DNA from 3 places in the Magnetospirillum sp. 15-1 genome. Region 2 is predicted to be linked to each of the others. Evidence: riboswitches for the same ligand, from Rfam matches in the RefSeq annotation. Region 2 holds a riboswitch; each other region holds the start of a gene.
The links. A riboswitch is a leader RNA that binds a small molecule or an ion and turns the genes downstream of it on or off. The one in region 2 is predicted to bind cobalamin.
Positions count from the first base shown of each region.

Region 1: it holds a riboswitch for cobalamin, as region 2 does, so the genes downstream of both, CP958_RS02575 (carbohydrate porin) here and CP958_RS23685 (energy-coupling factor ABC transporter permease) in region 2, are expected to answer to the same signal.
Region 3: it holds a riboswitch for cobalamin, as region 2 does, so the genes downstream of both, cbpA (modified peptide precursor CbpA) here and CP958_RS23685 (energy-coupling factor ABC transporter permease) in region 2, are expected to answer to the same signal.

Region 1 covers NZ_FXXN01000015.1:55,853-66,398, forward strand. The annotation lists gene CP958_RS02540 (PAS domain S-box protein) at 1-1,070, shown strand, start outside; gene CP958_RS02545 (HD-GYP domain-containing protein) at 1,089-2,672, opposite strand; gene CP958_RS02550 (alpha/beta fold hydrolase) at 2,734-3,504, opposite strand; gene CP958_RS02555 (PilZ domain-containing protein) at 3,504-3,848, opposite strand; gene CP958_RS02560 (hypothetical protein) at 4,166-4,351, shown strand; tRNA gene CP958_RS02565 (tRNA-Arg) at 4,382-4,458, opposite strand; gene CP958_RS02570 (ETC complex I subunit) at 4,498-4,806, opposite strand; gene CP958_RS02575 (carbohydrate porin) at 4,930-6,303, opposite strand; cobalamin riboswitch at 6,372-6,621, opposite strand; gene CP958_RS02580 (helix-turn-helix domain-containing protein) at 6,701-8,473, shown strand; gene CP958_RS02585 (response regulator transcription factor) at 8,864-9,607, shown strand; gene CP958_RS02590 (hybrid sensor histidine kinase/response regulator) at 9,611-10,546, shown strand, end outside.
Region 2 covers NZ_FXXN01000028.1:499,238-509,783, forward strand. The annotation lists gene CP958_RS23660 (bifunctional aldolase/short-chain dehydrogenase) at 1-928, shown strand, start outside; gene CP958_RS23665 (rhodanese-like domain-containing protein) at 1,163-1,600, opposite strand; gene CP958_RS23670 (ATP-binding cassette domain-containing protein) at 1,628-2,422, opposite strand; gene cbiQ (cobalt ECF transporter T component CbiQ) at 2,419-3,153, opposite strand; gene CP958_RS23680 (energy-coupling factor ABC transporter substrate-binding protein) at 3,150-3,422, opposite strand; gene CP958_RS23685 (energy-coupling factor ABC transporter permease) at 3,419-4,069, opposite strand; cobalamin riboswitch at 4,159-4,385, opposite strand; gene CP958_RS23690 (response regulator transcription factor) at 4,474-5,172, shown strand; gene CP958_RS23695 (stimulus-sensing domain-containing protein) at 5,182-6,810, shown strand; gene CP958_RS23700 (hypothetical protein) at 6,886-7,245, shown strand; gene CP958_RS23705 (lipid-binding SYLF domain-containing protein) at 7,246-7,929, opposite strand; gene CP958_RS23710 ((2Fe-2S)-binding protein) at 8,067-8,531, shown strand; gene CP958_RS23715 (xanthine dehydrogenase family protein molybdopterin-binding subunit) at 8,564-10,546, shown strand, end outside.
Region 3 covers NZ_FXXN01000013.1:45,730-56,275, forward strand. The annotation lists gene CP958_RS01635 (hypothetical protein) at 1-902, opposite strand, end outside; gene CP958_RS01640 (hypothetical protein) at 899-2,431, opposite strand; gene CP958_RS01645 (gamma carbonic anhydrase family protein) at 2,452-2,970, opposite strand; gene argC (N-acetyl-gamma-glutamyl-phosphate reductase) at 2,979-4,022, opposite strand; cobalamin riboswitch at 4,139-4,269, shown strand; gene cbpA (modified peptide precursor CbpA) at 4,376-4,492, shown strand; gene cbpB (peptide-modifying radical SAM enzyme CbpB) at 4,489-5,868, shown strand; gene CP958_RS01665 (hypothetical protein) at 5,916-7,058, opposite strand; gene CP958_RS01670 (hypothetical protein) at 7,055-7,522, opposite strand; gene CP958_RS01675 (hypothetical protein) at 7,519-8,925, opposite strand; gene CP958_RS01680 (penicillin-binding protein activator LpoB) at 8,936-9,565, opposite strand; gene CP958_RS01685 (GGDEF domain-containing response regulator) at 9,748-10,546, shown strand, end outside.

The sequences.
Region 1 (10,546 bases), on a different contig from region 2:
CCGCCGCCCTTGGCGTGCCGTGGGAGATGGCGATCATCGACTCCCAGATGCCGGTGGTCACCGGCGCCGAGATGGTGCGGATGATCCGGGCCATTCCCATGCTGAAGGACACCAGGGTGATCGTCACCTCGTCCCAGGGCCAGCCGACCGAGCCCGACGGCGACAGGGCCGCCGTCGACGCCTTCCTGCACAAGCCGCTGCGCCAGTCCTCGCTGCTCGACGCCATCGGGCGGATTCTGGGACTGACCGGGGCGGCCAAGCGTCCCGACGACCGCGAGGACGAGCAGACCGCCACCGAATCGGGCGGCCGGCGACTGCGCATCCTGGTGGCCGAGGACAACCCGGTCAACCAGCAGGTGGCGCTGGGCCTGCTGCGCAAGCTGGGCCATTCCGTCGACGTGGTGGGCGACGGCGCCGAGGCGCTGGAAGCGGTACGCCTGCTGCCCTACGACCTGGTGCTGATGGACGTGCAGATGCCCGAGATGGACGGACTGGAAGCCACAAGGGCCATCCGCGCCCTCGGCCAGCCCGCCGCCCGGGTGCCCATTGTCGCCATGACCGCCAACGCCATGCGCGGCGACGACCAGATGTGCTTCGACGCCGGCATGAACGGCTACATCTCCAAGCCCATCGACCGCCGCAAGCTGGCCGAGGCGCTCACCCCCTATTCCGGCGCTTCCGAACTCAAACCCGCCGCCGCCCCACCGCCGCCGCCGGCGGATTCCCCGGCGGTGGATCTGGAGGTGCTGGACGCCCTGGCCGCCGACATCGAGGCGGACACCGTGGTCGAAATCCTGGTGAAGTTCATGGAGGACGCCCGCGCCCGCCACGCGACCGCCCGCGCCGCCGCGCCGGCCGGCGACCTGGACAAGGTCCGGCGCGAGGCCCACACCATCAAGGGGGCCGCCGCCAGCCTGGGCCTGCCGGCCGTGCGCGATTGCTGTCTGGCCCTGGAGCAGGCCGCCAAGGCCGGCCAGGACGTCGCGCCCCTGCTGAGCGAACTGCACCTGCGCCTCGAGGCGCTGCCCGGCCGGTTGGCCGCCACCGCCTACGCCCTGCCGGCCGACTGAGGCCGCCCTCGGCCGATCCTACGCCCCCAGGGGCAGGCGCCCTTCTTCCACCAGCTTGCGGCAGGCATCCACCACCCGCTCATCGAACAGAGTCCCACGCTTGGCGGTGATCTCGGCCATGGCCGCGTCCAGCCCCAGGGCGGCGCGGTAGGGACGGTCCGAGGCGATGGCCTCGACCACGTCGGCCACCGCCAGGATACGGGCCTCGAACAGGATTTCGTCGCCCTTCAGCCCGTCGGGATAGCCGCTGCCGTCCATGCGCTCGTGGTGATGGCGCACCATGTCGGCCACCGGCCAGGGGAATTCCACGCCGCTCAGAATTTCGGCACCGTCGGCGGCGTGGCCCTTGATGATGTCGAATTCCAGGGGCGACAGGCGGCCGGGCCGGGTCAGCATCTCGGCGGGAATGCCGATCTTGCCGATATCGTGGATGGTGCCCGCCACCCGCAGCCCCTTCAACTGGTGCGCCGACAGGCCCAGTTCGCGGCCGATGGCCGCCGCGATCTCCGCCACCCGGCGCTGGTGACCGGCGGTATAGGGATCACGCACCTCGATGGTGGAGGCCACCGCCACGATGGTGCCCTCCAGGGCGCGCTCCAGCGCCGCCTGGGCTCGCTCGCCGTCCTTGATCTGCTGCTTCAGTTCGCCGGTATGGACCAGCATCCGTCCGGTCAGCGGCCGCAGGATCAGCACGAAGCCGGCGATGCCGAACCCCACCAGCACCAGCGCTCCGATTCCGACGCTGACCACCAGCCGGTCGATGTTGCTGTGCAGTTCGCCCAGGTCCTGGCGGGCCATGACGATCCAATCCGAGCCGGGCAGGCGCTGGGCCAGCACCACGTCGCGCCCGCCGCCGGGATGCTGCATCTGCATGGGGCTGGCGTCGTCGGCGGCCAGCCCGAACGCCTCGCGCACCTCGTCGTCCACATTGGCACCGCCGTGCCGCCGAGGAAAGAACACCTCGGCCGCCGCCGCGCCGCCGCGGCCGAGGATGATTTCGCCGGTCTGGCCCAGGGCCTCCACGTCGGCGGCCATGGCGTGCAGCCCCTCGGCGTCGAACAGCAGCAGGTCGTGCCCCTCGCGGGTGCCGTCCCGTCCCAGGACCGGCGCCGAGGCCAGCAACACCCAGCGCCCCCCCACCATGGCCGGCGCCCCCAACGCGGGCGGCTCGCCGGAATCAGGCGTCCACAGTTCGGGCGGAATGGCCTTGCCCACCGAGACCAGGGGCCGGAAGTCCCGCCCCAGCCGGGTGATGCCCAGCATCTCGCGCGACAGCTTCATGGAATCGACCAGCTTGTCGGCGGTGAAGGCCCGAAGCTCGTCGGCGGTCATGGCGCCCCGGTTATGGGCGGCCAGGGCATCGCGGATGACGCTGCGGCTGGTTACCTGCCGGGCCAGATCGCCGGCGCGGGCCACGTTCTCCCGCAATGTCGCCACCTGCAGGTCGAGGCCGTGGTCGAAGGACTTGTCCGCCGCCTCGGCCATCTGGCGATGCAGGGGAATGATCGAGGCGAACGCCACGCCCAACCCCACCATGGCCATGGCCAGTACCGCATAGACGATGATATTGCGCTGCAGTTTGACAGCGTCGATGACCTGCACTCGAACCGACCTCCACCCTGGAATTTGACTTTTATCAAATCAACGCGGGGGGCCGCAATGGCTACAGGAAAGACCCGACGGCCGCCATGAAGCCCGATGGGTTGTCGGCATGGACCCAATGGCCGGCGCCGGCAACCTCGACGGTGGCGGCGCGGGGGAACAGTTCGGCGATCACGTCCTCGTGGGCCGGACGGATGTAGTCCGAGGTCTCGCCGGCCACGAACAGGGTCGGCCCGTCGTAACGGGTGCCCTCGGGGAAGCGGGGAAAGGCCAGGATGTCGTCCATGTGGGCGCCCAGCACCGCCAGATTGGGCCGCCAGCGATAGCCGCCCGCTCCGCCTTCCAGGTTCTGCATCAGGAAGGCCCGCACGCCCCGGTCGGGAATGGCGGCTGCCAGGGCGGCGTCCACCTCGCCGCGCGAGGTGACTTCGGCCAGCGCTACTCCGCGCATGGCCTTGATGTAGGGAGCGAAGGTATGGCTGTAGGATACCGGCGCGATATCCACCACCACCAGCCGCTCCACCATCTCGGGACAGGTCAGCGCCAGGGTCATGGCCGCCTTGCCGCCCATGGAATGGCCCATCACCGCCGCCCGGCCGCCCAGATGCTCGATCACGGCGGCCACCTCGCGGGCCATGAAGGGATAGTCCATGATCTCGGTCCACGGGCTGGCGCCGTGGTTGGGCAGGTCCAGCGCCAGAACCCGGCGGGTCTCGCCCAGGCTCTTGACCACCGCCCCCCAGTTGCGGGCCGAGCCCAGCAATCCGTGCAGGATCAGCAACGGTATCCCGTCCGGGGCATCGGCTCCGGCTTCGATGGCGTTGAGCTTCATCAGTGCCTGAACAGGTGGGACCGGCCGACCAGCAGGCGGCCGATATGGCGCCCCACCACCTTCATCAGCGAGAAGGTGGGGCGGACGAACTCCACCGCCACCCAGTCGGGTCCGAGGGCGCGTACCATGGCCACGCCCTTGGCCAGGGGATTGGGGTCCTCGTAGGCCGAGCGCAGTTCGAAGGTGAAGCGGTAGCCGTGATTGAGCAGGCCGGGCGGTCGCCGGAATTTCAGCCCGCCGATGGAGATGTCGACGACCTCGACCAGGATGCCGTCGAACAGCATGAACAGGCCCTCGCCCTCGTGGCGATCATCGATGCGGCGGTCGTTGCTGGCGGACTTCACGAATGCTTCCCCTCGCGGGTGGACGACGAACCAGTCTATCAGGGCACGCCGCCCGGCGCATCCATCCTGTTGGCCGCCCCTGCTCCTCCGATAATGGCACGGAGAATACCCCCGGAGAAATACCAATATCAAAAGTATGGTATTAAGCCCTTGGTAGATTTCAATTTTACGGAGTTTACGAATCTCATACCAACACTGGGGACTCTCCTTCCAATGCACGCCCAAGGAGCGTTATTGGAATTGCTATAATTCAGCCACTTCGAATTCTCCGGCAATGCCGGCGAAGCAACATAAAGACCTGAGAGTGGGGAAACGCCATGACCGAACAGCTCAACTCCGTCACCGTGACGTCGTCGCATACGCTGCTGAAGGCGGCCTTGGAGGATCTGGAGCGGGCGGTGCCGCACTCACGCCCCGGCGACAAGGTATCGCTGGTCGCCAATCAGTGGCAGGACACCTTCATCATGACGGCCCGCTACGGCTGGCTGCGGATGCCCCACTGACGCGGCCCGCGCGCCGTCGGCAACAGGCGATGGCGCGCCCTGCTGGGCTCGAACCAGCGACCTGCCGCTTAGAAGGCGGCTGCTCTATCCAACTGAGCTAAGGGCGCCCGTCGTCGCCAGATGGGCCCGGCGGAATTGGGGCCGCTTTAGAAGCGGCCGAATTCCAGCTTGTCGAAACGGAAATTGTCGGCGTAATTCTTGGGCTTCTGCAGACGGGCGTTCTCGGTGGCCACCGTGTAGTCCATGCCCTTCTTCTTGGCGAAGGCCACGGCCTCTTCCATGGTGGCGAACTTGACGCGGACCTGCGAGGTGGTGTCGGTCGAGCCCAGCCAGCCCATCAGGTTGTCGGGCTGCTTCGGAGCGGCGGGCTCGTATTCCAGGACCCAGGACTTGGCGTTGCCGTTCCGGCCGGATTGCATGGCGGTCTTGGCCGGGCGATAGATGCGGACCTGCATCAAAGTCTCTCCTGCTCGTCATAAGTCCTGGTACGGGCGGGACCGTTTTAAATCAAGGGGTTGGCACCCATCGTACGGTTCCGCCCGCAAGGTATAATCGACGCCTGGGGAATCCGCAAGAACCTACAGCTTGAACACGGTCCTCAGGCCGATCACCGTGGCATCGGGGATGGTCTTGGACGAGTTCTCGGGCAGGGTGGCGGTACCGCCCGGATGGACCACGTACTGGACGTCCGGCACCACGGTCATCCAGGGGGTCACCTGGTAGCGGTAGGTCAGTTCGACGACCGCCTCGTAATCATGGTCGGGAGCGGTGGCGGTGCCCAAACGCCTGGCATCGGCGTCACGGGCGGCCAGGGCCGAACTCATCCGGCCGAAGGCGAAGCCCATGGCGGCGACGTCGTCGTCGCGACCTTCGAACGGTCCCTTGTAGCTGAGGCCGGTATCGAAATAGAACGGCATCTGGTTGCGGTCGTCGGGCAGGCCGGTGACCCGCAAAAAGGCCGACAGGCCCAGATCCTCGGTTCCCGCCTCGCGGTAGAGCATGCCTTCGGCGATGCCGTAGACGGCCCAGTTGCCGCGATGAGTCTTGGCGGCACCGGCCGAACCGTCGCCCAGCGATACCCCGGCCAGATCATAGCGCTGGTCGGTGGCGCGGCCGTTATAGTACCAGCCGCCCAGCTTGAACATGGCCGGCAGCCCCGCCGCACCCTTATCCTGATTGAGGCCGTACTGCACCTCGCCCATCCACACCGGCGGCTGATCGACGGTGTAGTCGACGCCGCTGCGGTTGCGCTTCTGGGCGTCGCCGCCGGCATTGGTGCCGGGGGCCACGTTGCCGGTGAACAGACCGGCCAGCAGCGCCAGTTCGCCGGTCGGCTGGACCTTGAGCCGAGTGCCCAGATTGGAGATGGGATAGCCGCCGCCGCCGCTCTGCATGTTGGCGGCGAAGGCGCCGGGCCAGCCGAAGGCGGAGTTGATCAGGTTGGTGGCCACCACGGAGTTGAAGAATTCCTCCTGCATGGGCAGTTGGCCGAAGCGCAGCGACACCATGTCGTCCAGCGCGCTCTGCTGCAGCCACAGAGAGAACAGCCGGGTCGAGGGCGCCGCCTCGATGTCGCGGACCGGGATCAGGTTGCCGATGAAATTGGCCGACAACTGGCGGCCCTGGATGTGCAGGCCGGTGACGTGGAAGGTGCCGCCCTTCCAACCCACGGCCTGCTCCAGATCGGCATCCACGTCCACCTGGAGCAAGGCGTCGGCCACGGCGCGGCGCCTGATGCCGCCTGACGGATTACCCAGCATCTCGGCGGTGTAGGCGGCGTTCACCTTGACGCCCTTCTCGGCCAGATCGGAGCGCAAGCCGCCCCAATCGCCGGTCAGGGTATCGCGCTCCCAGAAGCCCTTGGGCGCCTCGGTCTCGGCCCGCGAAGCGGCGAAAGGCAGGCACACCCCGACGGCCACGGCCAGTCCGGTGACGAAAAATCCAGTCTTCATGTCAAAATCCACCCTCAAATAAGCGGCGCAGGTCCACCCACCTCCGGGACACCCCGCCCGGGGAAGCGCGCGCACGCGACGATGATGGCAGGTCTCCTGGCTCGCGGGTCAAAGGAGCCTGCCCCAGCCTTCCCGGTTCGATACGGCCCCCCGGTGGACGTCGGGGCCGAAACCAGTGGCCTTCTCGGCGGGCAGCTCCTCTCCGCCTACAGTTGCGGGGGCAGCCGCGGGTTCCAGGCGACAAGCCCTTGACCGCGTTCCCTTTTCACCTCGGGTCGCCCGTGGGCGGCCGTCGGAACCATCTGGCCGAAGATGTACCCGCGCCTGTGTCCTAATGCAAGTTGGACCTCTGCCCAGGCCTGGGTTAGAGTTCGCGCCCAATGGAGATACCCCTGGGGTGAGACGGACGGATATGGCCGAGGCCGATTCGCATTTGCCACCGGCTTCCGATATGGATGAAGACACGGCACCGCCGCCGCCGGCCGAGGGCGGCTGGCTCACGGTCAGCGAGTCCGTGACGCGCCCGCAATCCGGCGGCGGACTGCTTGCTCCGCTGGTGCGGGGATTGGGCCGGCTGGCCGCCAGTTGGCGCTATCTGGCCGAGCCGGCCGAACGCCATGCCCTGCTGCAATATGCGCGCGGCGGCCTGTCCCGCGTGGCGCAATCGTTCCATCGCTCCCCCATGACCGCCAGCATGGAGGCGGGGGAACCGCCGGTCGTGCTGCCCTCCGCCATGTCCGAGCCCGATGCGGTGCCGCCGTTCGATCCGGAAGCGGCGCTGGCCCGCCTGCGCTCGGCCCTGCGCCAGTTGCCGGAAAAGGGCGAGGTGGTGGTCCCCGGCAACCTTCAATCCCTCGACCGCCTGCTGGGCGACCCGCCGCCGGCCATGGATTTCGAGGCGGCCGATCTGCTGCACGATTGCTTTCCGCGCGGCACCCGCCATTCCGGCAACCGGGTGCTGCTGGCGGTGGCCCGCAACCTGACCCGCAATTTCGGCCGCCCCGGCCGCCTGCCCATGACCAGCGGCAAGGCCTGGACCATGCTCGCTCCGGCGGTCTTCGCCGACCAGATGGCGGCCCAACTGGCCGAGATCAGCGACTTCATCCTGACCTGGCAGGCCCAGGAAAAGAGCTTCCTGATCCTGGAATTCGCCGAGGTGGAGCTGATCGAATATCTGTTCGAGCATCTGCACCCCCGGCGCCACGGCGTCCTGCTGATCAAGGTGATGGAGTTCAAGGTGCTGTCCACCCGCCGCGCCGGGCTGCTGCGCCGTATTCCGGCGCGGGTCAGGCGCTTCGTCCAGCACACGGCGGGGGCCGATCCCTCGGTGCCGCTGACCTATGCCCGGGATTCCGCCATCCTGCTGGAGCTGATCGAGCGGCGGGTGGGCTTCCGGCCGGTGACCGAAGCCGCCGCCGCCGCCCGCGCCGAGGTGGAGAAGATTCTCGCCCGCCTCTCTCCCCCGTCCCCGGAGCCGGGAGCGTCACCGCCGCTCGCCCCGCCGCCGGCCAAATCCGATCTCGAGCAGATCATGCAGACGCTGGGGGCGCCCCCCGCCCCCGCCGCCCCCACGCCGGCTCCGCGGGAGATGCCGGACCGCATTTCCGCCACCTCGCCGCCCGTACTGCCGGTTCAGGCGGTCTCGGTCGCCGCGCCACCCCGCCCCGCCGCCCCACCCCGCCCCGCCGCCCTGCCGGTACCGGCGGTTCCGCTCCGCAAGCGCTTCGGCAACCGGCAGAAGACCGAGGCGGTGATGCGGGTGCTGGCCGGGGAAAGCCGCGAGCAGGTGGCCGCCACCTGCGGCGCGACGCCGGAGATGCTGGACGGATGGCTGGAATCCTTCCTCAGCGGCGGAAGCTCGGCCCTGGCTCCCAAGGCTCCGGCACGGGCCAGGCCGCGCCAGGCCCGGACCAAGACGGCGGCGGTGGAGTCCGCCTCCCTCGACGACCTCAAGAGCAAGCTGCACGCCCTGCTCCAGACGGTCGAGGTCCTCAGCACCCAGATCCAGGCCCTGCCGCCGGAGCCGGTGGCGGCCCCGCCCGCCGCTCTGCCGCCGCCCGCCCCGCCGCAAAATGCCGCCGCTCCGGCCGAGACTCCGCCCGGCTTCCCCGCCGAGGACCCCAATCCGCCGCCCCGGCCGAAGCGCAGCCGCAAATCCCCGCGGCGGTGAGATACCGTGGAAATCAAAGCCAATAATTGACACGCCTCGTCACGCCACGCCTTTTGGGTGGCGTCGGAATATAGGAAGACGATCCGCGCCGTTCCATCCTCTCCGCCTCGACGGCCGGATCACCCGGCGATAAGTCGGATCGGATGATCGATTCGGGAGGATATTCCCGTAAGGACTATATGCCTTACGGCTATATCGCGCCGGCTCCATGACGAAACATGACGGAGATCACAGACAGCCAAAGCGGCAGACTGCCTTGCTTCCATTGAAGCAAGGGGGTGTACTGCCCTCCGGCGCGAAACAACGCGTCACATAGTGCGACGACTTGTTATTGTACGTAACTCGGTGTTTATGATTTCCCTGTCGTAATTATTCTGGAGGCTTGACCCCATGGCGCGGATCGCGGTGGTCGAGGACGAAGCTCCTCTTCGGGCGGATCTGGTCGAGTACCTTTCGGCGTGCGGGCACGATGTGATCGGCTGCGGCGACGGCAAGGAGCTTGACCGCGCCCTGGATGAACGTCCCGTCGAAATCATCATTCTCGACATCAACCTGCCGGGAGAGGGGGGATTCTCCATCGCCGGCCGGCTTCGTTCCCATTCCGACATCGGCATCATCATGCTGACGGCGCGCGGCCTGAACGTGGACCGCGTGGTCGGTCTGGAGGTGGGGGCCGACGTCTACATGGTCAAGCCGGTGGAACTGCGCGAACTGGAAGCCCAGGTCCGCACCCTGGCCCGGCGCATGCGCGTCTCCCAGCCCGCCCTGCAGCACGAATCCCGCCCGGCCCCCGAGGCACCGCCGCCGCCATCCGCCGCGCCGGCGGTTCCCACCGAGTGGATCTACGACCAGTTGACCTGGACGCTGATCGCTCCCGACGGCAAATCCATCAAGCTGACCGGCAACGAGCGGGTCTTCGTCTCGCTGCTGGTGACCCGACCGGGTGAGCCGGTGTCGCGCGACGAGATCTTCCGGGCTCTGGGCAAGCGCGGCTGGGACCCGGCCGACCGCTCGGTGGATTCCATGGTCCGCCGCCTGCGGGCCAAGGGCGACCAGGCCTTCGGCCATCCGCTGCCCATCGAGTCGGTCCACAGCGTCGGCTATGCCTTCGCCGCGCCGGTCGGCCTGCGGTAATCCATGGCGGGACCGCGCAAACTTGCGTTAAAGCCGCGCGGCACCCCCTCCGCCCCCGCCTCCTCGGCCCCGCCGTGGCCCATCCTGATCGTCGACGACGACGAACAGGTTCTGCAGATGACCCGGGTCATTCTGCGCGACCTGTCGTATCTGGGGCGGCCGTTCAAGTGCATCGAGGCGGCCTCGGCCGCCGAGGCCGCCGCCATCCTCGACCTGCAGCCCGAAATTCCGGTGGTGCTGCTGGACGTGGTGATGGAGACCCCCGATGCCGGCCTGCGCCTGGTCCGCCACATCCGCGAGGAGCTGGGCAACCGCACCGTCCGCATCATCCTGCGCACCGGCCAGCCCGGCGACGCCCCCGAGCGCGACGTGGTGCTGGCCTACGATATCAACGACTACAAGAGCAAGGCGGAGCTGACCGCCCAGAAGATGTTCACCGCCCTGGTGGGCGCGCTGCGCGCCTGGGGCGACATCACCACCATCCAGCGCCTCGCCGCCGAACTGTCCGATCTCAACGCCTCGCTGGAGCGCAAGGTGGAGGACCGCACGGCGGAACTGCGCGAAAGCAACGAGGCCCTGGCCCGCTCCAAGACCCGCACCGAGACGGCGCTGATGCGCGAGACCGAGGCCAAGGGGCAACTGCGCCAATTCCTCTCCATGGTCAGCCACGAGTTCCGCACCCCGCTGGCCATCATCGATTCCTCGGCCCAGATGCTGCGTATCCGGGTCGAAAAGAGCGATCCCGGCGGCGTGGCCCGCCTGGACACCATCCGGGGCGGCGTGCAGCGGCTGTTGGGCCTGATCGACACCTGTCTGGCCGACGAGCAGTTGGACAGCGGCCGCATCGTGCTGCACGAGAAGTCCTTCGACATCGGCCCGATGATCGAGGTGACCCTGTCCCATTACCGGGTGGCGTCGCCCACCCACCTGTACCGTGCG
Region 2 (10,546 bases):
CTCGGCCAAGGATGCCGGCATCGCCGCCGACATCGCCGTCAACACGGTGGAGAGCATCACCGACGCCGAGGCCATCGGCCGCTTCGAGCCGGTGGGCGAGGCCGATCTGTTCGACCTGGAATACTGGTCGCTGGAACAGGCCAAGCTGGGCAAGGCCGCCGAGAAGCCCCTGGCCCGTCAGGTGGTGGTGGTCACCGGCGGCGGATCGGGCATCGGCGCCGCCACCGCCAAGGCCTTCGCGCGCGACGGCGCCGAGGTGGCGGTGCTCGACCGCGACCCGGAAGCCGCCGCCAAGGCCGCCAAGGCGTGCGGCGGCAAGGCCATCGGCCTGGCCTGCGACGTCACCGACGCGGCCTCGGTCCGCGCCGCCTTCGACAAGGTGGCCGAGCGTTTCGGTGGGCTGGACGTGGTGGTCAGCAATGCCGGCGCCGCCTGGCAGGGCGCGGTGGGCGAGGTGGACGACGCCACTCTCAGGACCTCGTTCGAACTGAATTTCTTCGGCCACCAGAGCGTCGCCCAGAACGCCGTGCGCATCTTCAAGGCCCAGGGCACCGGCGGCGCCCTGCTGTTCAACGCCTCCAAGCAGGCGGTCAATCCGGGCAAGAATTTCGGCCCTTATGGCTTGCCCAAGGCCGCCACCATGTTCCTGATGAAGCAGTACGCGCTGGACCACGGCAAGGACGGCATCCGCTCCAATGCGGTCAACGCCGACCGCATCCGCTCGGGCCTGCTCACCGACGAGATGATCAAGAGCCGTTCGTCGGCGCGCGGCCTGACCGAACAGGATTACATGGGCGGCAACCTGCTGGGCCGCGAGGTCACCGCCGAGGACGTGGCCGACGCCTTCCTGTGGCTGGCCAAGGCCTCCAAGGTCACCGCCTGCACCCTCACCGTGGACGGCGGCAACATCGAGGCGTCGCTGCGGTAGTCGGTGACCTTGTCATCCTCCTGTGTAGCCGACCACCCGGTCTTTGAGGGAAACGGCTTGGGCCGCCGAACCACGAAGGCGCAGAGGCACGAAGAAAAGAGAAGAAAATAAATTTTTCTTCTCTTTTCTTCGTGCTCCTTCATGCCTCGGTGCCTTCGTGGTGAATTTGGCCGTTGGGATACTGAAGAGATCCCCATCAACAACCGCTCGGGATGGCAGGAAAGCCGGGAGGTCTCAGCACGTCGGACAACGCACCACGGGCAGGTCGCGCTTGATCCAGCCCGGCCCGGCGCCCGAACCGCCCATGCCCTCGGAGACGTCGAGGATGCGGGTGAAGCCGGCCTCGGACAGCGCTTTGGCGGTGGCCCCCGAGCGGTTTCCGGTGCGGCAGATCAGGGCGATGGGGGCATTGCGGTCGCCGTTGGTGGTGGCCAGCAGGTCGCGGATGAAACCGGCGCCGCCGTCGGGATGGCGCATGGGAATCAGCCTGGCGCCCTCGGGCACCCCGGTCTGCTTCCATTCCTCGGGCTGGCGGATGTCGACCAGGACCACGTCACCCTTCTTCACCGCCTGCAGCGCGTCGGGAGCCGAAATGGTCTTGATCTCCGCCGCCAGGGCGGTCCCCGCCATCACCAGCCAAGCCGCCATCGCCATCATCAGGGAACGCATCATATCCGCCTTTTGCTTATTGAGGCATTTCTAATACACCCTCTGCCGGGCCGCCATCAAGGCCAGCGCCTCCTGGCGGGTCCGCACCCCCAGTTCCAGCAGCAGCGGCGGCTCCAATCCGCAGGCGGCCAGCGAGTCGCGGTCGGCCAGCACCTGGGCGGCCTCACCCTGGGCGATCACCCGCCCCCCCTGGAACAGCGCCACCCGGTCGGCGAAGCCATAGGCCAGATCGACCTCGTGGGTGGTGAACACCAGGGTGGCCCCCGCCTGGGCGAGACGATCGAGCGCCGCCAGCAGGCGTTTGCCCCCCTGGTGGTCGAGACCGGCCAGGGGTTCGTCCAGCAGCAGCACCTCCGGTTCCATGGCCAGGGCCCCGGCGATGGCCACCCGCTTCTTCTGGCCGAAGGACAGCATATGAGTGGCGCGCCCGGCCAGTTCGGCGATGCCCAGGGCCTCCAGCGCCGCGTTCACCCGCCGGCGGGCCTCCGCCTCGGACAGGCCGAGATTGAGCGGCCCGAACGACACGTCCTCGGCCACCGTGGCGGCGAACAACTGGTCGTCGGGCTCCTGCAGCACCAGCCCGACCCGGCGGCGCCAGCCGGTCAGCGCCGCCCGCGAATACCCTATGGCCTCGCCTCCCAGCAGCACGGTGCCGGCGGCCGGCTTCAGCGTGCCGTTCAGGTGGAGCAGCAAGGTGGTCTTGCCCGCCCCGTTGGGTCCCAGCACCGCCAGCCGCCGCCCCCGCTCCACCGCGAGATCGAGACCGGCCAGGGCGGCGACGCCGCCGGGATAGGCATAGCAGAGGCCCCTGGCCTCGAGAATCATCCCAGCCACAGGCTCACCCCCGCCAGCAGGGCGTGACCGCCCAGAATCAGCGCCAGGGCCGGTCCCGAGGCCGGGCGCGCGGTGGAAATCATGGGCAGCGAGCCGTCGAAGCCCCGTGCCGCCAGTCCCGTCTCCAGACGCCTTGCCCGTTCCATGGCGCGCGGCAGCAACTGGGCGATCAGCAGGCCGAGGGAGCGCACCTGCCGCCGCGGCCCGAACCAGCCGAGACGCGCCTCCTGGGCGGTGCGGATGGCCGTCGCCTGGTCCAGCAGCAGGAACAGGAAATGCCAGGTGAGCAGCATGATCTCGGCGATCTCGGCCGGCAGGCCGATACGGCGCAGGCCGCGCACCAGATCGGGAGCCGGGGTGGTGGCGGCCAGCAGCAGCAGGGCCGAGGCGGCGGAAGCGGCGCGCAGTACCACCAGGGCGGCGCGGCGGCCCTGGTCGGCGGCCAGATGCAGGCCGTGTGAATCCACCTCCACGGCCAAGGTGGCGGCACCGGTCAGCACGAAGCCCAGCGGCAGGGCGTTGAGACGCAGCCAGTCGCCGGCGGGCAGCCGCGCCCCGCCCAGGGCCAGGCCCCAGACGGCGCCCAGCACCAGCGCCCCGCCCGGCCAGGGCGGCAGGATCAGGGCCAGGACCAGCAGGCCGAGGGCGAGCGCCGCCTTTTCCGACGGCGCCCGCTTTCGCCACGGCCCCGCCTGGGACAGGCGGTCAATGGCGAGACTCATTTGCTGGAACGACCGTGCCGCCGTCCGATGACGTAGCCCAGCAGACCGGCTCCGAAGGCGGCCTGGACCGCGAACAGCAGCCCCTCGATCTCCTTGGAAGGCTGCCAGAACGGCCCGGTCCACTTCTCGTAGGCGGGATGGGACGAGGTCACCACCTCGCTGGCCGCGTCGTCGGTGCCGCCGAACTGGCCGGCCGGGTTGAGGATCAGCGGAGCGGCGACGATCAGCAGGGCGGTGCCCAGCAGCAGGGAATTGGTGCGCGCGCTCATGCCTTGGCTCCTTCGATCCGCATGCGGCGGCCGGCGAGGGCGTTCATCACCACCACGGTGACCAGTCCCTCGGCCACCGCCAGGGGCGCTTGCGTGATGGCGAAGATGCCGCCGAACTTGGCGAAGGCGCCGGCAAAGCCGGTCTCGGCATCGGGAAAGGCCAGGGCCAGTTGGAACGAGGTGACCACATAGGTGGCGAGATCGCCCAGAAACGCCGAGAGGAACACCGCCACCGCGACCGGAACGCCGAGCCGCCCGGCGAGGCGCCAGACGCCATAGGCCACCCACGGCCCGGCGATGGCCATGGAGAAGACGTTGGCCCCCATGGTCGACAGCCCGCCATGGGCGAGCAGCAAGGCCTGGAACAGCAGCACGATGGCGCCGATCACCGCCATGATGCCGGGACCGAACTGCATGGCGCCCAGCGCCGTGCCGGTGGGGTGCGAGCACGAGCCGGTGACGCTGGGCAGCTTGAGCGCCGACAGCACGAAGGTGAAACCGGCCGACGCCGCGATGTCGAGCCGCGCCTCGGGCCGTTCGGCCACGATGCGCTTCAGCGAGCGCGCACCCAGCACCACGAAGGGGGTGGAAACGCAGGTCCAGGCCAATGCGTGCCCGGCGGGAAGAAAACCTTCCATGATATGCATGATGAACAGACTCCGTTCGTCGAGAGACTTCACTCGTCGCCGCGAAACGGAAAACTGACCCGACGGCACACCCCGGCCGAACGGGCTCGCAAGCGACTCTCGATGATGGCAGGTCTCCTGACTCGCGGGTCGTTGGGTCCGGCATAGCCTTCCCAGCCCATTTTCGGGCCAGTGGCGTCTCTAACGGCCGGAACCTCTCCGCCTACAGTTGCGGGGGCAGTCACGGATTTGACCCTCTTTTCGAGGGGCGCACCGCGTTCCCATTTTCACCCCGTGCCGTCGCCGGCCACGGGGAACCATCGCCGGGCACTATAATTTCGCCATGATCGGGATGCAAACCATTCCGGGACTGGTGGATTTGGGCCTGCTAGATTATGGCCCTGGCCTGTTTGAGGAGGTTTCCCGTGTCCCATACCATCGCCCTGGTCGACGACGACCGTAACATCCTGACCTCGGTCTCGATGGCGCTGGAGGCCGAGGGCTTCAAGGTGCGCACCTATACCGACGGCGCCGAGGCGCTACGCGGCCTGACCAGCCAGCCGGCCGACCTGGCCGTGCTCGACATCAAGATGCCGCGCATGGACGGCATGGAGCTGCTGCAGCGCCTGCGCAAGCAATCGGCCATCCCGGTGATCTTCCTCACCTCCAAGGATGACGAGATCGACGAGTTGCTCGGCCTGCGCATGGGCGCCGACGACTACATCAAGAAGCCCTTTTCGCAGAAGCTGCTGATCGAGCGTATCCGCACCCTGATCCGCCGGCTGGAGGCCAACGCCGCCGGACCGGACGAGGGGGGCGGCGAGACCCTGGTGCGCGGGCTGCTGGTGCTCGACCCCGGCCGGCACATCTGCACCTGGAAGGGAAAGGCGGTCGACCTCACCGTCACCGAGTTCCTGCTGCTGAAATCCCTGGCCATGCGCCCCGGCCACGTCAAGAACCGCGACCAGTTGATCGATGCCGCCTATGGCGAGTCCATCTACGTGGACGACCGCACCATCGACAGCCACATCAAACGGCTGCGCAAGAAGTTCCGCGAGGTGGACGACGAGTTCGCCCAGATCGAGACCCTGTACGGCGTCGGCTATCGTTATCGTGACGAGTGAGTCGCTGTCATGACGAGTGAGCCTGGGCCTTCCCGGCGGCGCCTGCCCCGCTGGCGGCTGCTCGCCTCGCCGCTCACCCGGCGCATCCTGGCGGTCAACCTGCTGGCGCCCATCGTGCTGGTGGCGGGCGTCATGTATCTCGACCGCTACAAGCAGGGGCTGATCCGCGCCGAACTGGACGGGCTGGGCACCCAGGCCGAGATGGTGGCCGGCGCCATCGGCGAGGGCGCGGTGTTCGAGGAAGAGATGGGCTTCTTCGAGATCAATCCCGACATGGCGCAGCAGATGGTGCGCCGCCTGTCCGAGCCGGCCAAGTTCCGCGCCCGGCTGTTCGGGGCGGTGGGCGAACTGGCCGCCGATTCCCGCGTGGTAGGCGGCGCCAAGGGCTCCATCTACATCGAGGAACTGCCGCCGCCCACCCCGCCCCACTGGGCCGACCGGCTGGCGCGGCAGTGGGACCGCTGGGCGCGATGGATGCCCAGGGACGAGACCCTGCCGCTCTACCGCGAGCATCCCAACGCGCGGGCCGACGATTTCGAGGAGGTGATGAGCGCCATGGCCGGACGGCCCGCCTGGGCGGTGCGGTCGCGCAAGAGCGGCGCCCTGATGCTGTCGGTGGCGGTGCCGGTCCAGCGCTACAAGCAGGTGGTGGGCGCCCTCTTGATCACCGCCGACGGCACCAACATCGCCCGCTCGCTGTTCCAGGTGCGCATCGCCATCCTGCAGGCCTTCGCCGTGTCGCTGGCGCTGACCATCGGCGTGTCGCTCTACATGGCCGGCACCATCGCCCGGCCCATCCGCCGGCTGGCCCTGGCCGCCGAGCGGGTCCGCCACGGTCAGGGCCGCGTCCACGCCATTCCCGACCTGTCGCGGCGCAAGGACGAGATCGGCGAGCTGTCCGTGGCCCTGAAGGAGATGACCGAGGCCCTGTGGCGGCGCATGGACGCCATCGAGGCCTTCGCCGCCGACGTGGCCCACGAGATCAAGAACCCGCTGACCTCGCTCCGCTCGGCCGTCGAGACGGCGGCGCGCATCGAGGACCCGGAAAAACGCGCCCGCCTGATGGCCATCGTGCTGGACGACGTCGGGCGCCTGGACCGGCTGATCAGCGACATCTCGGACGCGTCGCGCATCGACGCCGAGATGAGCCGGGCCGAGACCGGGCCGGTGACCCTGGACGCCATGCTCGACACCATGGCCGAGATCTATCGCGGCACCTGCGAGGACCGGGGCCTGCGCTTCGAGGTGGAGCGGCCCGGGGGCGACGCCCTGGCGGTCCAAGGCATCGAATCGCGTCTGGTCCAGGTACTGCGCAACCTGATCGCCAACGCCGTGTCGTTCAGCCCGGAGGGCGGCCTGATCCGTCTTGCCGCCCGGCGGGACGGCGGACGCATCGTGCTGACCGTCGAGGATCAGGGGCCGGGCATACCGCCCAACAAACTGGACGCCATCTTCGAGCGTTTCTACTCGGAGCGGCCCGAGGGCGAGAAGTTCGGCACCCATTCCGGCCTGGGCCTGTCCATCTCGCGCCAGATCGTCGAGGCCCATGGCGGCACCATCCGCGCCGAGAACCGCGAGGCCGACGGCCCGACGGGGGGCGGAGCCCGATTCGAGGTGAGCCTGCCCGCGTCGGACTGAAGCGAGCGCACCACCTTTATTCCGCCGCATTCCGGTGGCCTGATACGTCATCACGTTTTTGGGGAGCACACGCTCATGAACAAGACTCTGATCGCCGTCCTTGCCGCCCTGCCCCTGCTGTCCGCCCTGCCCGCCGCCGCCCAGCAAGGCGATATGCCCAGGGACAATCGGGAAATGCGGCAGGATCACCGCGAGATGCGCCGCGACAACCGCGAGATCGGCCAGGACCGCAAGGAAGCGGTCCACGATCGCAACGAACTGCGCAAGGACAGGAAGGACGGCGACAAGGACGCCGTCGCCAAGGACCGCGCCGAACTGCGCAAGGACCGCAAGGAAATGCATGAGGACAAGCGCGAGCGCCGCGAGGACCGCAAGGATCTCAAGGACGACCGCCGCGACCGCCGCGAGGATCGTCGCGAACGCCAGGAGCGCTGATCAGCGCGACAGGATGTCCCTCAACCGGTCCGCCTGCCGGGAATCCACCGTTCGGCTGAACAGAATATCCTCCGGCGTCGGATTGCCGCCGTAATAGGCGGAATTCCACGAATGGCGGGGCAGGATGCCTGCCCCGTCCAGGGTGGCGCCGCCATAAAGGCCGACGGCGCGCGAGAAGGCATAGATATCGGCGCCCACGTTGGTGGTGGTATTGGCCGAGGCGCCCGCGCCCACCACCACCACCGCCACGCCGGCCTCGGCGCCGGCCTTGAACTGGTTCTCCACCACCGCCTTGAGGCCGCCCTCGTTCATGATGATGTAGACCGCCTCGGCGTCCTGCAGGCCGATCTGCAGCCCGACGCTGCCCGCCGCGATGGAGTAGAAGGCCGGACCGCTCCAGCGCCCCGACCCGTCGCGGGCCAGCAATACGCCGGTGCCGTACTGGGCACCCAGGATGAAGCCGCCCTTGACCAGATCGGGAACCACCAGCACGGCCCGCGCCCGGCCGAGCAGGTTGCCCATCTGCGAACTGAAATTGGGGTCGCCGCGCAGGCGCTCGACCACGGAGACGGCCTTGCCCACCATCATGGTCTGGTCGGTGACCTGCTGGGCGCCGGCTTCCTTGCCGAACCCTCCGGCCACCACGAGAAGCGCCACAAGGGCCAGGGCGATCAGTCTTTGCATAGCGGACTCCCTCAACAATCGTCCCCGTCCCCACTCCAACCACGGCCGTGGTTAGGATTGTGTTAACCCTTGCCCACCCGCCCCAATGGGGGTAAGCCTGGAAGCCTTCCAAACGCGGAAGAAAGGGCGATAGACGGATGTTCTCACTCATCGTCAACGGCGAGCGCCACAAGGTGGACGCCCCGCCCGACACCCCGCTGTTGTGGGTGCTGCGCGATCAGTTGGGCATGAACGCGGTGCGTTATGGCTGCGGCCAGGGCCTGTGCGGCGCCTGCTCCGTCCTGGTGGACGGCGAGCCGGCCAGGGCCTGCCAGATGCCGGTCTCCGAGATCAACGGCCGGCGCATCGTGACGCTCTCCGGCCTCAACGACAGCGTCTCCGCCCAATTGCGCGCCGCCTGGATCGAGTTGGACGTGCCCCAATGCGGCTATTGCCAGTCGGGACAGTTGGTCAGCGCCAACGCCCTGCTGCGCCGCAATCCCAAGCCCAGCGACGGCGACATCGACACCGCCATGAGCGGCAACCTGTGCCGCTGCGGCACCTATCAGCGCATCCGCGCCGCCATCCATCTCGCCGCCCGGCGGCTGCGGGGGGGATCATGAAGCGCCATGCGTCTCCCTCCGGGATGGACGGCATGAACCGCCGCACCTTCCTGATCGCCACCGCCGGAACCGGGCTGGTCCTGGCGGTGGGCGACGCCCATGCCGAAGCCGAGGGCGAAGCGGCGGCATGGCAGGCCAACGCCTTCGTCGCCATCGGCCCCGACGGCCGGGTGACGGTGACGGTCAAGCATCTGGAGATGGGCCAGGGCGTCGCCACCGGCCTGCCGGTACTGGTGGCCGAGGAACTGGAAGTGGACCCCGCCCAGGTGGCGGTGGAATTCGCCCCCGCCGACGCCGGGCGCTACAATAACCTGTTCTGGGGCCCCAGCCAGGGTACCGGCGGCTCCACCGCCACCGCCAATTCCTGGGAGCAGTTGCGCCTGGCCGGCGCGGCGGCCCGCGAGATGCTGGTGGCTGCGGCGGCGCGCATCCTGCAAGCCGATGTCGGCAGCCTGACCGCCATCAACGGCGGGGTCATCCACCAGCCCAGCGGCCGCCGCCTGGCCTATGGCGATCTGGTGGCGGCCGCCGCCAAGCTGACCCCGCCCGCCGCGCCGAAGCTGAAATCGCCGGCCGAGTTCCGCCTGATCGGCAGGAATGGGGTCAAGCGCACCGATTCACGGGTGAAAAGCGACGGCACCGCCCAGTTCGGCGGCGATGTCCGCCTGCCCGGCATGGTCACCGCCCTGGTGGCCCGCCCGCCGGTCTGGGGCGCCCGCATCGAGTCCCATGACCGCAAGGCCGCCCTGGCGGTCCCTGGCGTGGTCGCGGTTATCCCCGTCTCGTCGGGCATCGCCGTGGCGGCCAACACGTTCTGGGCGGCGAGCCAGGGGCGGGAGGCTCTCAAGGCCCGCTGGACCGAACCGGCGGAGCGCGTCTCCACCGAAGCCCTGCGCGCCGCCTGGACCGCCCTGCTGGACAAGCCGGGCAGCACCGCCGCCGCCCGTGGCGACGCCGACCTCGCCCTGGGCCAGGGAACCCAGCGCCTGGCCGCCACCTACGAGCTTCCCTACCTCGCCCATGCCCCCATGGAGCCGCTCAACTGCATGGTGCGTCTTTCGCCCGGCAAGTGCGAGATCTGGGCCGGCTGTCAGTTCCAGACCCACGATCAGGCCCTGGCCGCCAAGGCCGCCGGTCTCAAGCCCGCTCAGGTGGAGATTCACACAATGCTGGCCGGCGGCAGTTTCGGCCGGCGCGCCAATCCCACCTCGGATTACATCGTCGAGGGCGTCGAGGTGGCCAAGGCGGTGAATGCCCCCGTCCGGCTGATGTGGACGCGCGAGGACGACATCACCGGCGGCTATTACCGTCCCATGGCGCTGCACGGTTTCGAGGCGTCCCTGGACGAACGTGGCCTGCCGCTGGCCTGGCGCCACCGCATCGTCTGCCAGTCCATCCTGGCCGGCGGCCCCTTCGCCGCCATGGTCAGGAATGGCGTCGATCCGGTCTCGGTGGAGGGTGCCGCCAACCTGCCCTACGCCATTCCCCATCTGGCGGTGGACCTGCATTCGCCCAAGGTGCCGGTGCCGGTGCTGTGGTGGCGCTCGGTGGGCTCCAGCCACACCGCCTTCGCCACCGAATGCTTCCTGGACGAGCTGGCCCAGGCGGGAAGCCAGGACCCGCTGGAGCTGCGCCGCGCCCTGCTGGCCGACCGGCCCCGCCACCTGGGCGTGCTCGAACTGGCCGCCGCCAAGGGGGGCTGGGGCAATCCGCTGCCGCCCGGCAGGGGACGCGGGCTGGCCGTGCATGAATCCTTCCACTCCTTCGTCGCCCAGGTGGTCGAGGTGACCGTCGGCCCCAAGGGCGAGATCAAGGTCGATCGCGTGGTCTGCGCCGTGGATTGCGGCATGGCCGTCACCCCCGACGTGGTCAGGGCGCAGATGGAGGGCGGCATCGCCTTCGCACTGTCCGCCGCCCTGTTCGGTGAGATCACCCTGAAGGACGGCCGCGCCGAGCAATCCAACTTCCACGACTACCGCTGCCTGAGGATCGACGAGATGCCGGTGGTCGAGGTC
Region 3 (10,546 bases), on a different contig from region 2:
CCCGATTGCTGGGTATACAGCCAGACCAGGGCCGAAAGCGGCACGACGATCATGGCGCCCACCACCAGACGGACGCCCAGCAGTTCGGCCAGGGCGACGGCGCCGGTCACCACGGCCGTCACCAGCAGGCTCAGGCTCAGGATGGGTCCGAAGTCGGTCTGGTGGCGGTGGGGGGCCAGGCGGCTGGCATGGGGGGGGAAGTCCATGCGGTCCAGCGCCCAGCCCCAGCCCATCAGGATAAAGGATAGGACGACCTGCAGGGGCAGAAGGTGCCACCACACCAGATCCGGCACCACCTGCTGGATCACCGTGAACGACACGGCCAGCGGCGACCACACGGTCATCATGGCGAAGCCGCGCAGGACGGCGGTCATCATGCGGCGCTTGCGGATATCCTTGACGGTTTCGTCGCCGCCGGCCGCCTTCAGGGTGTTGCCCTTGGTGATCATGATCCCCAACAGGGGCAGCACGCCGAAATTGAGCACCAGGGAAATCAGGTGGCTGCCCAGGCTGAGCGCGGCATAGCGGTGGCCGGGACGCTGGTGCACCATCTGCTCGCCGCAGCGGCGGATCAGCCGGGAACTCTGGGCGCTGTCCCGCAACATGCCCAGCGTGGTGAACAGCCCGATGATGAAGGTGGACTCGGCCAGACCGTGGCGCAGCACCGGAAGGGCCTGGGGCAGGAAAACGACGGCGGTCGCGGCGGCCGCCAGGGCGGCGGCCAGCATGCGGCGCCCGCCCTGGGACATGGAGGACCATTCCAGCGCGATATAGACAAGCAGGGCGGCACCGGCCGCGTCCGTGGCCCACGGCCACTGGAATATGGCCCAGCCCATGGCACAGCCGATGACGACGATGATCGCCAGGGTGGACAGGGACGAACGGGTTTTGCCGCCGGTCACGACGGCCCGGCGGCGAAACGCGACCGGGGAGCGGGAAGGACCTTGGCCGGGCGGGGCAGGTCCTTCATCAGGCCCGGCCCGTTCATCATGGCGAAACCGCCCAGCACGGTGCCGACCACCACCCGGCGTCGTCTGACGCCCCAGACACAGACCGCGAGACCGGCGGCCCGCGCCTCGCGCCGCAGCCGTTCCAGGGCGGCCAGCAGGTGCTCGTCATCGGTCTTGTCGGCGTTGGGCAGTTCGGCGAGATCGATGGTGACCATGGAAACCCCGGCCAGGGCGGCGCGGTTCAATGCCGGATCGGTCAGCGGCACGCGGATCATGATCTCGCGGCACAGGGGACGGATGGCGGTGACGGCCTCGGACAGGGATACCGGGGCCAGATTGGCCGGCAGGCCGAACAGGTCGATGATCAGGTTTTGGGTGCGGATCGCCTCGGGGATGTCGGCGAAGGGACCCAGGACCGACATGCGGGCCGTGGTGCCCAGCGAGCCCCAGTGCAGCGGCACCACCATGCGGGCGGAACCGCTGTCGGCCATCGCCGCCTTGATGCCGCGCACCGCCGCGCCGGCCACGAAGCGGTCGAGCTTGGGGATGGATTCTCCGTCGGCGGTGGGATAGGCGCGCGAGCCCTCGTAGGCCGGCTCTCCCGGCTGGTCGACGCGCAGCACCTGGGCGCGGTAGGCGCCGATCACCTCGCCCTCCTCCATCCAGGTGGGCCGCCAGACCAGGGACAGGGCCGCATCGCCCGGCAGGGGCGGGGTGGCGTCCAGTCCGGGCGCCATATCGGCCGGAGCGCGCTCCACGGAGACGGGCTGCCAGTTCGGGTCGCGGTTTTCCCGCGCGGCCCGTTCCATGGCGGCCCATTTAGGGTCGACGGCGCGCCGCGGGGCGGCATCGTCGGCCGGGGCGATGGGGCCGCGGGCCGGAGCCTGCTCGGCGATCACCGCCCGCGTTTCGGTCACGGCGGCGGCCAGGGCTTCCAGGTTCAGTTCGCCGTCCCCGGTCAGGGCGTCGCCTAAGGAAATCTCCGCCGCCAGGGCCAGGGGGCGGTCGTGGCCGGCGAACTGGCTGCCCACCAGCCGCGTTCCCAGCTCCTGGGCGATGCGCACGGCGCGGCGCCGCGCCTCGGCGGCCGGCGTGTTGCGGAACACCAGCACGAACAGGTCCGAGCCCTTGCGGCCGAAGACGTTGCCGGCGCCCAGATGAAGATTGATGACGCCCTCGGCGATCAGCATCACCTTCTCGGCGATGCGGCTCCACTTGTCGCCCACCGCCTCGTGGAACTCCACCAGGGAGATCAGGTGCAGCTTGGTCTGGTACTGGCCGTCATCCTCGGCCAGCAGGCCTTCCAGGGCCAGGGTGAAGGAATCATCCACCAGGGACGAGGAGCCCGCCTCGGCGGGCAGGACGATCTCCTCCTCCTCGGCGGCGGCGGACCGTCCCCCCATCAGCCGTCCGAAGGCGGCCAGCGGCCGGGCCAGCGTGGTCATCAGACCGCCCTTGGAGCGTTTGTCCTTTTTCGCCATGCCGCCGCCTCCTCCGAGGCTTAGGGTTTGAAGTACTTGGCCGCCAGTTCCACATACTTCCCGGCCGAGACCGGGAAGAAGGCGATTTCCTCGTCGCTGAGGCGGCGCAGCATCCTGGCCGGATTGCCGCCCCACAACTCGCCCCTCTGGACGCGCTTGCCCGGCGTCACCACCGCGCCCGCCGCCACCATGGCGCCCGATTCCACCACCACGCCGTCCAGCACCACGGCGCCCATGCCGACGAAGCAGGCGTCTTCCAGGGTGCAGGCGTGCAGGATGGCGCCGTGGCCGATGGTGATGTCCGAACCGATATAGGTGCCCAGCTTGCCGCCGGTGACGTGGACGACGGTGCCGTCCTGGATGTTGGTGCGCTCGCCGATGCGAATCTCGTGCACGTCGCCGCGGATGACGCAGTTGAACCACACCGAGGTGCCGGCGCCGATCACCGTGTCGCCGATCACCACGGCATTGGGGGCGACGAACACGTCGGGGGCGATGGTCGGGCTGACGCCCTGAAAGGGAAGGATATTACCGCTCATCGCTGTCCTCACGGGAACATGGGTTGCTGTTCGAGCGCCAAGGTCTCGGGCAGGCCGAACATCAGGTTCATGTTCTGCAGCGCCTGACCGGACGCGCCCTTGACCAGATTGTCGATCACCGAGGTGATGATGATCCGTCCGGGGACCCGGTCGTCGAACACGTTGATCACGCAGTGGTTGGAGCCGCGCACATGCCGCGTGTGGGGCACCACGCCCTCGGGCGCCAGCCGCACGAAGGGCTCGCCCTCATAGGCCTTGGCCAGCCGGGTGCGCAGGTCGGCGGCCTTGGCGCCGCCCCTGGTCTTGACATAGATGGTCGACAGCATGCCCCGGCTCATGGGGATCAGGTGGGGGGTGAAGCTGACCAGCACCGGGGTGCCCGCCGCTTGCGCCAGTCCCTGCTCGATCTCCGGCGCGTGCCGGTGGCTGGCGACGCCATAGGCGTGCATGCCCTCGGTCACCTCGGTGTAGAGATTGGCCTCCTTGGCGGCGCGCCCGGCGCCCGACACGCCCGACTTGGCGTCGATGACGATGTCGGCGGCCTCGATCAGCCCGGCCTCGAGCAGCGGGATCAGCGGCAACTGGACCGACGTGGGATAGCAGCCGGGATTGGCCACCAGCCGCGCCTTGGCCACCTTGTCGCGAGCCAGTTCGGTCAGGCCGTAGACCGCCTGCTTCTGCAATTCGGGAGCCCGGTGCTCGTGGCCGTACCACTGAGCATAGGTGTCCACGTCGAACAGCCGGAAGTCGGCCGACAGATCGACGATCCTGACCGAGGCGGGCAGGGCGGCGATCACCTCCTGGGTGGTGCCGTGAGGCAGGCAGCAGAACACCGCGTCCACGGCCTTGAAGTCCACCTGATCGATGGCGACCAGATCGGGAAGCTTCAGGCCGCCCAGATGGGGAAAGACCGATTCCATGGACTGGCCGGCCTTGCGGTCCCCGGTCATCACCTTGATCTTGAAGGCCGGATGCAGCGCCAGCAGGCGCACAAGCTCGGCGCCGGTATAGCCGCTGGCTCCCAGGATGGCGACGGAAACGTCCTTCATGATGACCCTACTTCCTTGAACATGGGGAGCGGACGATAGCAGGCCATTTTCCGGGCGACAACCGCGCGAACTTGACGTCTCCATTGCGGCATTGTAGAGCCATGTTCGTCCTGCATCCCGGAACACGGTGAAATTCCGTGGCGGTCCCGCCGCTGTAATCGGGGACACGGACCACGGGGCCTTCGGGCCCAGCCACTGGCGAAACGCCGGGAAGGCGTGGTTTCCGTGGCTGATCCGAGAGCCAGAAGACCTGTAGGACATGGTTGAACGAGGGGCGAAATCCGATGGTAAAGGGTTTCGGCGAAGGCGCATCCGCGTCTTGGCCGTTAGCCCCTTTGGCATACGAAGGAATCGCCATGACCAAGACTGAAAGCAAGCCCCGTCCCACCGTCATCGCCAGCCGCAAGACCTGCGATGCCGAGGGCACCGGCCTGTCCCATTACGTCCTGATGGACAAGCAGGTGAAGCGGTGACTCTGGCGGCCCCCATCCTTGGGGGCCGTCTTCCCGACGGCCTCCAGCGGTTCGAGATCGGCCATGCCGACTACACCGCCCTGATCGACGCGGACAACGCCTTCTGGGCTCTGGTGCGCAAGGACGAGATGGAAACCGTCCTCGACGACGGCGCGCTGGAACGCGACTGGCGGGCCAAGCGCGAGGATTTCGCCCGCGAAATGGACATGCTGCGCTTCCACCTGAAGCCCTCGGCGGTCTATTTCAACCCGACGGAACGCTGCAACCTGGATTGCTCGTACTGCTACATCCCGCAGACCATGCGGCGCACCGGCGAGCATATGAGCCGCGATAAGCTGCTGGAAGCCATGGCCCGGCTGGACGAATATTTCGCCCGCACCGTGCCCGAGGGCCGCAAGCCGCAGATCATCTTCCACGGCGCCGAGCCACTGCTCAACCGTGACGCCATGTTCGAGGCCATCGACACCTATTCCGACCGCTTTCGCTTCGGGGTGCAGACCAACGCCACCCTGCTGGACGACCGGGCGGTGGAGTTCCTGACCTCGCGGGGCTGCGGCATCGGCCTGTCGCTCGACGCTCCCGTCGCCGAGGTGGCCGACCGTTCCCGCAAGCGCTGGACCGGCGACGGCGTGTTCAACTCCACGGTGGATGCCATCCGCCGCCTCAAGGGCTATGCCGGCTTCAATGTCATCTGCACCATGAATCGCGAGAATCTGGGGCAGTTGACCGACATGGTGGAATTCCTCCATGCCGAGGAGGTTCCGGCCTGCATGCTCAACGTCGTCCGCTGCACCCAGCCGGGCGGACAGGGGGCGTGGGCCGAGGACGAGGCGGTTTCCAAGGCCTATCTGGCGGCGCTCGACCGCACCCATCAGCTTTACCGGGAAACCGGCCGCAAGCTGGTGGTGGCCAATTTCGTCAACATCCTGATCTCCATCCTGGCACCCACCGCCCGGCGGCTGATGTGCGACATCTCGCCCTGCGGCGGCGGTCGCTCGTTCTTCGCCCTGGCGCCCGACGGCTCGCTGTTCCCGTGCTCGGAGTTCATCGGCCTGCCGGCCTTCGCCGGCGGCAATCTGTTCACCGACAAGGTGGAGGACGTGCTGGAAAGCCCGGCCTTCAAGCTGGTGACGGGCCGCAAGGTCGAGGACATCAAGGCCTGCTCCACCTGTCCGGTACGGCATTTCTGCGGCTCGCCCTGTCCGGCCGAGGCGCACGAGGCCAATGGCGGCATGGAGCAGATCGGCGCCTATTGCGGCTTCTATCTGGATCAGGCCCAGTACGCCTTCCGCCTGATCGCCGACGGCATCGCCGAGGACTATATGTGGGACGGCTGGGACGACGGCACCGAAACCGCCTTCGCCTTCGGCTGCTAGACGCAAGTCCCCCTCTCCCGTCCGCCAGGAGAGGGGGACTGTTTATTTTACTCCCGTGTCGGCTTGGGCATGGGCGGTTCTTCCCCCGCCGGTCCTGCCTCCACCTTGGTCGCCTTTTCCGGGGCGGGCAGGGGCTTGGCCTCCACGTCGGGCAGCGGTACGGCGCTCTGGTTGGGCACCGGCTTGGCGGCCGGACCGGCGGGCTGGGCCGGAGCGAGGGGCGTCGGCATCGTCGGGTCGGTCCTGGTGGCCGGCATGGCTCCGCCCTCCAGGCGCGGCAGCATGGCGCTCATCACGTTGGTGGCGAGGTTGTGGGCGATGACCGCCAGCTTGGGCGGCTTGCGCTTGCGCTCGAAGCCGCTGGAGGTGGCCTTGTAGCGCTGGTCGGCGCGTTCGGGGCCGAAGCTGTCGTCATCCTCGTCGGGCAGGTCGAAGCCGCGTGCCGACGCCGTCGTCTTGTCGGTCTTCTGCCATTCTTTCAGCGAGCGGCTGTTGACCACCGCCAGGATGCGTCCCGACTTGACGTCGAGGATGCGGGCGCGCAACTCGTAGCCGGTGCTCGACTGGGTGGAATCGGCCACCAGCACCTCGACCATCACATCGGCCATGGTCTGCATGGCCATGACCTCCACCGTCTTGGGATCGATCTCCTCGGCGCCGGCTCCCATGATGCGGGTGATCATGGTGCGGTCGACCACGCTGGCGTCGGCCTGCAGGAAGGGGGCAAGGAAGCCGTCCTGGAATTCCCATTCCCAGGTCTCGCCGCGCGCCGGGCGCTCGGCCGGATCGCCGGCGCGGCGTTGGGTCTCGGTGACGCTCTGGCGACCGCCCGACTGCTTGAGGGTGAGGTCGCCCTCGGTGGAGTTGCGGCTCTTGTCGGCGGTGACGGTGCGGGTCTCGGAATACCACTGGGCCAGGGTATCCGACAGTTGCCGGTTCCACCAGAAGGCCAGGCGCGGCCGGCCGCCCTGAGTATAGGCGTCCTTGAAGCGCGCGATGACGTCTTCCTGGGGCTTGAACGGGTTGGGCCTGACCGCGGCCGCGTCGAGCGCCTCGCCGCCGTCGCGGACGGGGGGCGCCACCTTGGCCGGCGGCTGGTAGGGCGGCACCTTGGCGCCGACGGTCTGGGCCTCGGCCATGACCGGGACCAGCAGGGCGAGGGCCGAAACGGCCAGCAGGCGCGTGATCATTTGCCTTCCCTCATCTCGATCATGTAGCCGTCCACGGTCTTGTCGCCCAGCGACAGCTCGCGGTAGGTGTTGGAGGTGCGCGGCGCGAATTGCATCCGGCGCCAGGCGCTGACCGGCTCGGACGCCGCTCCGTCGGCGGCGTAGAACTGGGTCCGGGCCTCGGCGGATTGCGGGAAGTCGGTGCAGTTGACCACCTGGGCCACCACCTCCACCGTCCCCGTCTCGGTGCGCCGTGCGGCGATGGAGCGCACGTAGAGCTTCCGGATGATGTTGGGGTCGGTGATGTTCACCGAGTTCATGGGCATTTCCTTCAAGGGCGATTTCTCGTCCTCGACCATGGCGGGTCCGGCCACCAGATCGCGCTGGCTGGCGACGCGGGACATGTCGCAATGGGGGGCCGGGTCCAGGGAGGCGCAGCCGCCGAGCAGCAGCAGGCCGAAGGCGGGAACGAGCAGGCGCTTCATGGCGATGACTCCTTGGACTTGGTATTCGTGTCCGCCGCAGGGGCTTTCGCTTCCTGTGGCGCGGGTCTGGCTTCCACGGCGGGAATGACGATGGGCGAGGCCATCACGTCGGGGGGAACGCTGTTGGGGGCGCGGGGATTGCGCGGAACGGCCGAGCCGTGCCGTGCCCAGACCAGACCGCACTTGCCGGCACGCCGGATGGGGACGTCCACCGTTTCCAGCGACGAGCCGCCCGGCGACTGGAACGCCACGGACAGCGTGGTGACCTTGTCGGGCAGGGCCAGGGTCAGGCCCTGGACCCGGTCGGAAAGATTGTCCCAATAGCGGGTGTCCGCCTGGGACTCGATGGAGTGGGCGAACAGCTTGGACAGCCCGCCGATCACCGCGAGGCCGGCCCCCACCATGGCGGCGCCGGCCTGGGTCCGCTCGCGGGCTTCGCGCTGCTCCTTGGTCTCGCGCCGCCGGGGGCCGCTCTCGGTCGCCACCTTGGCGGCCAGCACCGCGCCGACCAGGGCGACGTTGCCCACCGTATCGGCGGTGTCCTTGAAGTCGGCCTTGCCTTCCAGGATGGAATCGAACGGCCGGCCGCCCCGGGTCGAGGCCTGACGGAAGATGTCCTCCAGCAGGACGGCATTGGCGTCGGCAGGGTCCTTGGGGTGGTCGGGATCGGGCCAACTGATGCGGGCCGTCTCGGTGCTGCCGCTGCGCTTGATCCTGAGGCGCGGCCCGTCGGAAATCTTGACCGGGGCGGTGCCGGTCTCCACCAGCACCAGTACATTGTCCTTGTCGCGGGGCAGGGGGGCATCCTTGTTGATGGCGCGGAACTCCTTGAAGTCCTCGGCGGCCAGGGACGTGTTGCCCGAGCAATGGGCGGCCCAGCCCTGCAGGAACGGCATCAGGGCGAAATCGGCGCGGTACTGCTCCTCCTCGGCGAAGGCATCCTGCAGCAGGCCGCCCTTGAAGCTGGCCCGCGCATTCTCGTAATCGCCGGCCTTCATGTACAGCAGGCCGCGATAGTAATAGGCCATGACCCGTTCGTAGGGCTCGCCCTTGAAGTCCTTGATGGCTTCCTTGACCCACAGGCCGCGCGCCCGGCGGGCCTCCTCGTTGTCGGCGTAGACGGCCTCGATGCCCGACAGCGCGTCGTCGAGCAACTGTTCGGCCAGGCGGTCGTGGCCCAGGGCAAAGCTGGCCAGCCCCAGGCGCATGTCGTTGAGCACCCGGTTGCGGTCACCCTGGGCCTGGGCGATGAAGAAATGGCGGCGCAGCTCGGTCGGCTTGTCGTCCAGATAGGCGTGGACCACCGACGGCGCCGGGCTGGTCTCCTGCTCGCGCGTGGTCACGCAGCCCGACACCAGTCCGGCGATGATCAAGCTGCTCAACCAGAAAGGCCGGGCGGCCATGGGGGTGATCCTAGCGATAGATGATGTCGTCCTGGGCGGCCTTGGCGAACTCGTAGATGCCGCTCCAGACGATTTCCGAGGTCTCCAGGTCGACCATCTCGAAGACGATCTGGTTGTAGCGCTGCATCATGCCGCTCTTGGGGTCGCGGGAATCCAGCGAGGTGATGCGGCCGCCCAGGCGATAATCGCCGCCCTTGGGGGCGCGGGCATTGGGCAGGGTGGCTTTGTCCACCACGCCCTGGCGCTTCAGTTCGCGTTCCTTGGTCACCATGTCGGCGTAGTTGCGTCCGACGAACTGCATGCGGCCGGCGGCGGCGCGGTTGAGGCCGACCCGCAGCCGGTCGGTGATGGAGTTCTTGTTCAGGCGCGACGAGCTCTCGTTGTAGAAGTACTCGGAATCGATGATGACGCTGGGCGGCACCTGGGCATTGGCCAGCCGGGGCTGGGACAGCATGTCGCGCATCATCTGATCGGTCATGCCGATGACGTCCTGGGACTCGATGCCGACGCCCTTGACCGGCCCGACGCTGCCGGGATCGATGTAGACGCTGGGGCTTCCGGCGGTGTTGTCCACGCTCTGGCAGGCGGAAAGGGCCAGTCCGGCGAACAGGACGGAAGCAAGGGCGGGCAGGCGGCGCATGGCGGAAGTCCTTAAAGGCTCAGGGAACCGTTGAATAGAATCACGCGGAATTGGGGCGATGATATGGCATTCATGGATACCACGCATCACGCTTTCGTAAACCGGCGCGGGCAGCTAGTATTGTCGGAACGGACCCGAGAGAGTCCGATGCTCGAGGGGATGGCCTTACCTTGTCGGAAACCATGTTCGCACTGCTGGTCGAGGATTCGCCGACCCAGGCCCTGTTGACTCTCGCCGAACTCGAAAAGCTTCCCAACGTCAAGGTCGACCACGCCGTCTCCCTGGCCTCGGCGCTGGAATTCATCCAGCGCAAGCGCTACCACGTGATCTTCCTCGACCTGACCCTGCCGGATTCGGTGGGGGACGAGACGGTGCGCCGCTTCTGCGGCGCCGCGCCGGAGCTGGCGGTGGTGGTGCTCACCAACCACGATGACGACCAGCAGGCGCTGATGGCGCTGGAACAGGGCGCCCAGGATTACCTGCTCAAGGCCAAGCTCGACGCCGCCTCCCTGTCGCGGTCGTTCCGCTATGCCATTCACAGGAAGCGCGCCGAGATCCTGGTGCGCGAGGCCCGCGACGCGGCGCTGGAGGCCAATCGTCAGCTGGAACGCCGCATGCGGCAGATCGACTGCATGTACGGCGTGTCGCGCATCCTGGAATCGCCCGAGCTGCCGTTGCAGGTGGCGCTGGAGCAGGTGGTGGGCAGGGCGCCCTCGGCCTGGCTCAAGCCGGAAACCATTTGTGTCCGCCTCAGTTGCCTGCCCGGCCTGCTGCCCAGCGGCATCGTCCAGACGCCCGGCTTCGTGGAGACGGCCTATCGCCTGGAGGCTCAGGTCTTCGCCGGCAGCCGTCCGGCGGGGCGCATCGAGATATGCTGGACCGAGACGCCGCCCGCCGAGGGTGACGAGGCCTTCTCCACCTCCGAGCGGGAACTGGTGCGCGAATTGGCCCGCCGGGTCGGGCTGGCGTTGGAGCGGGCCT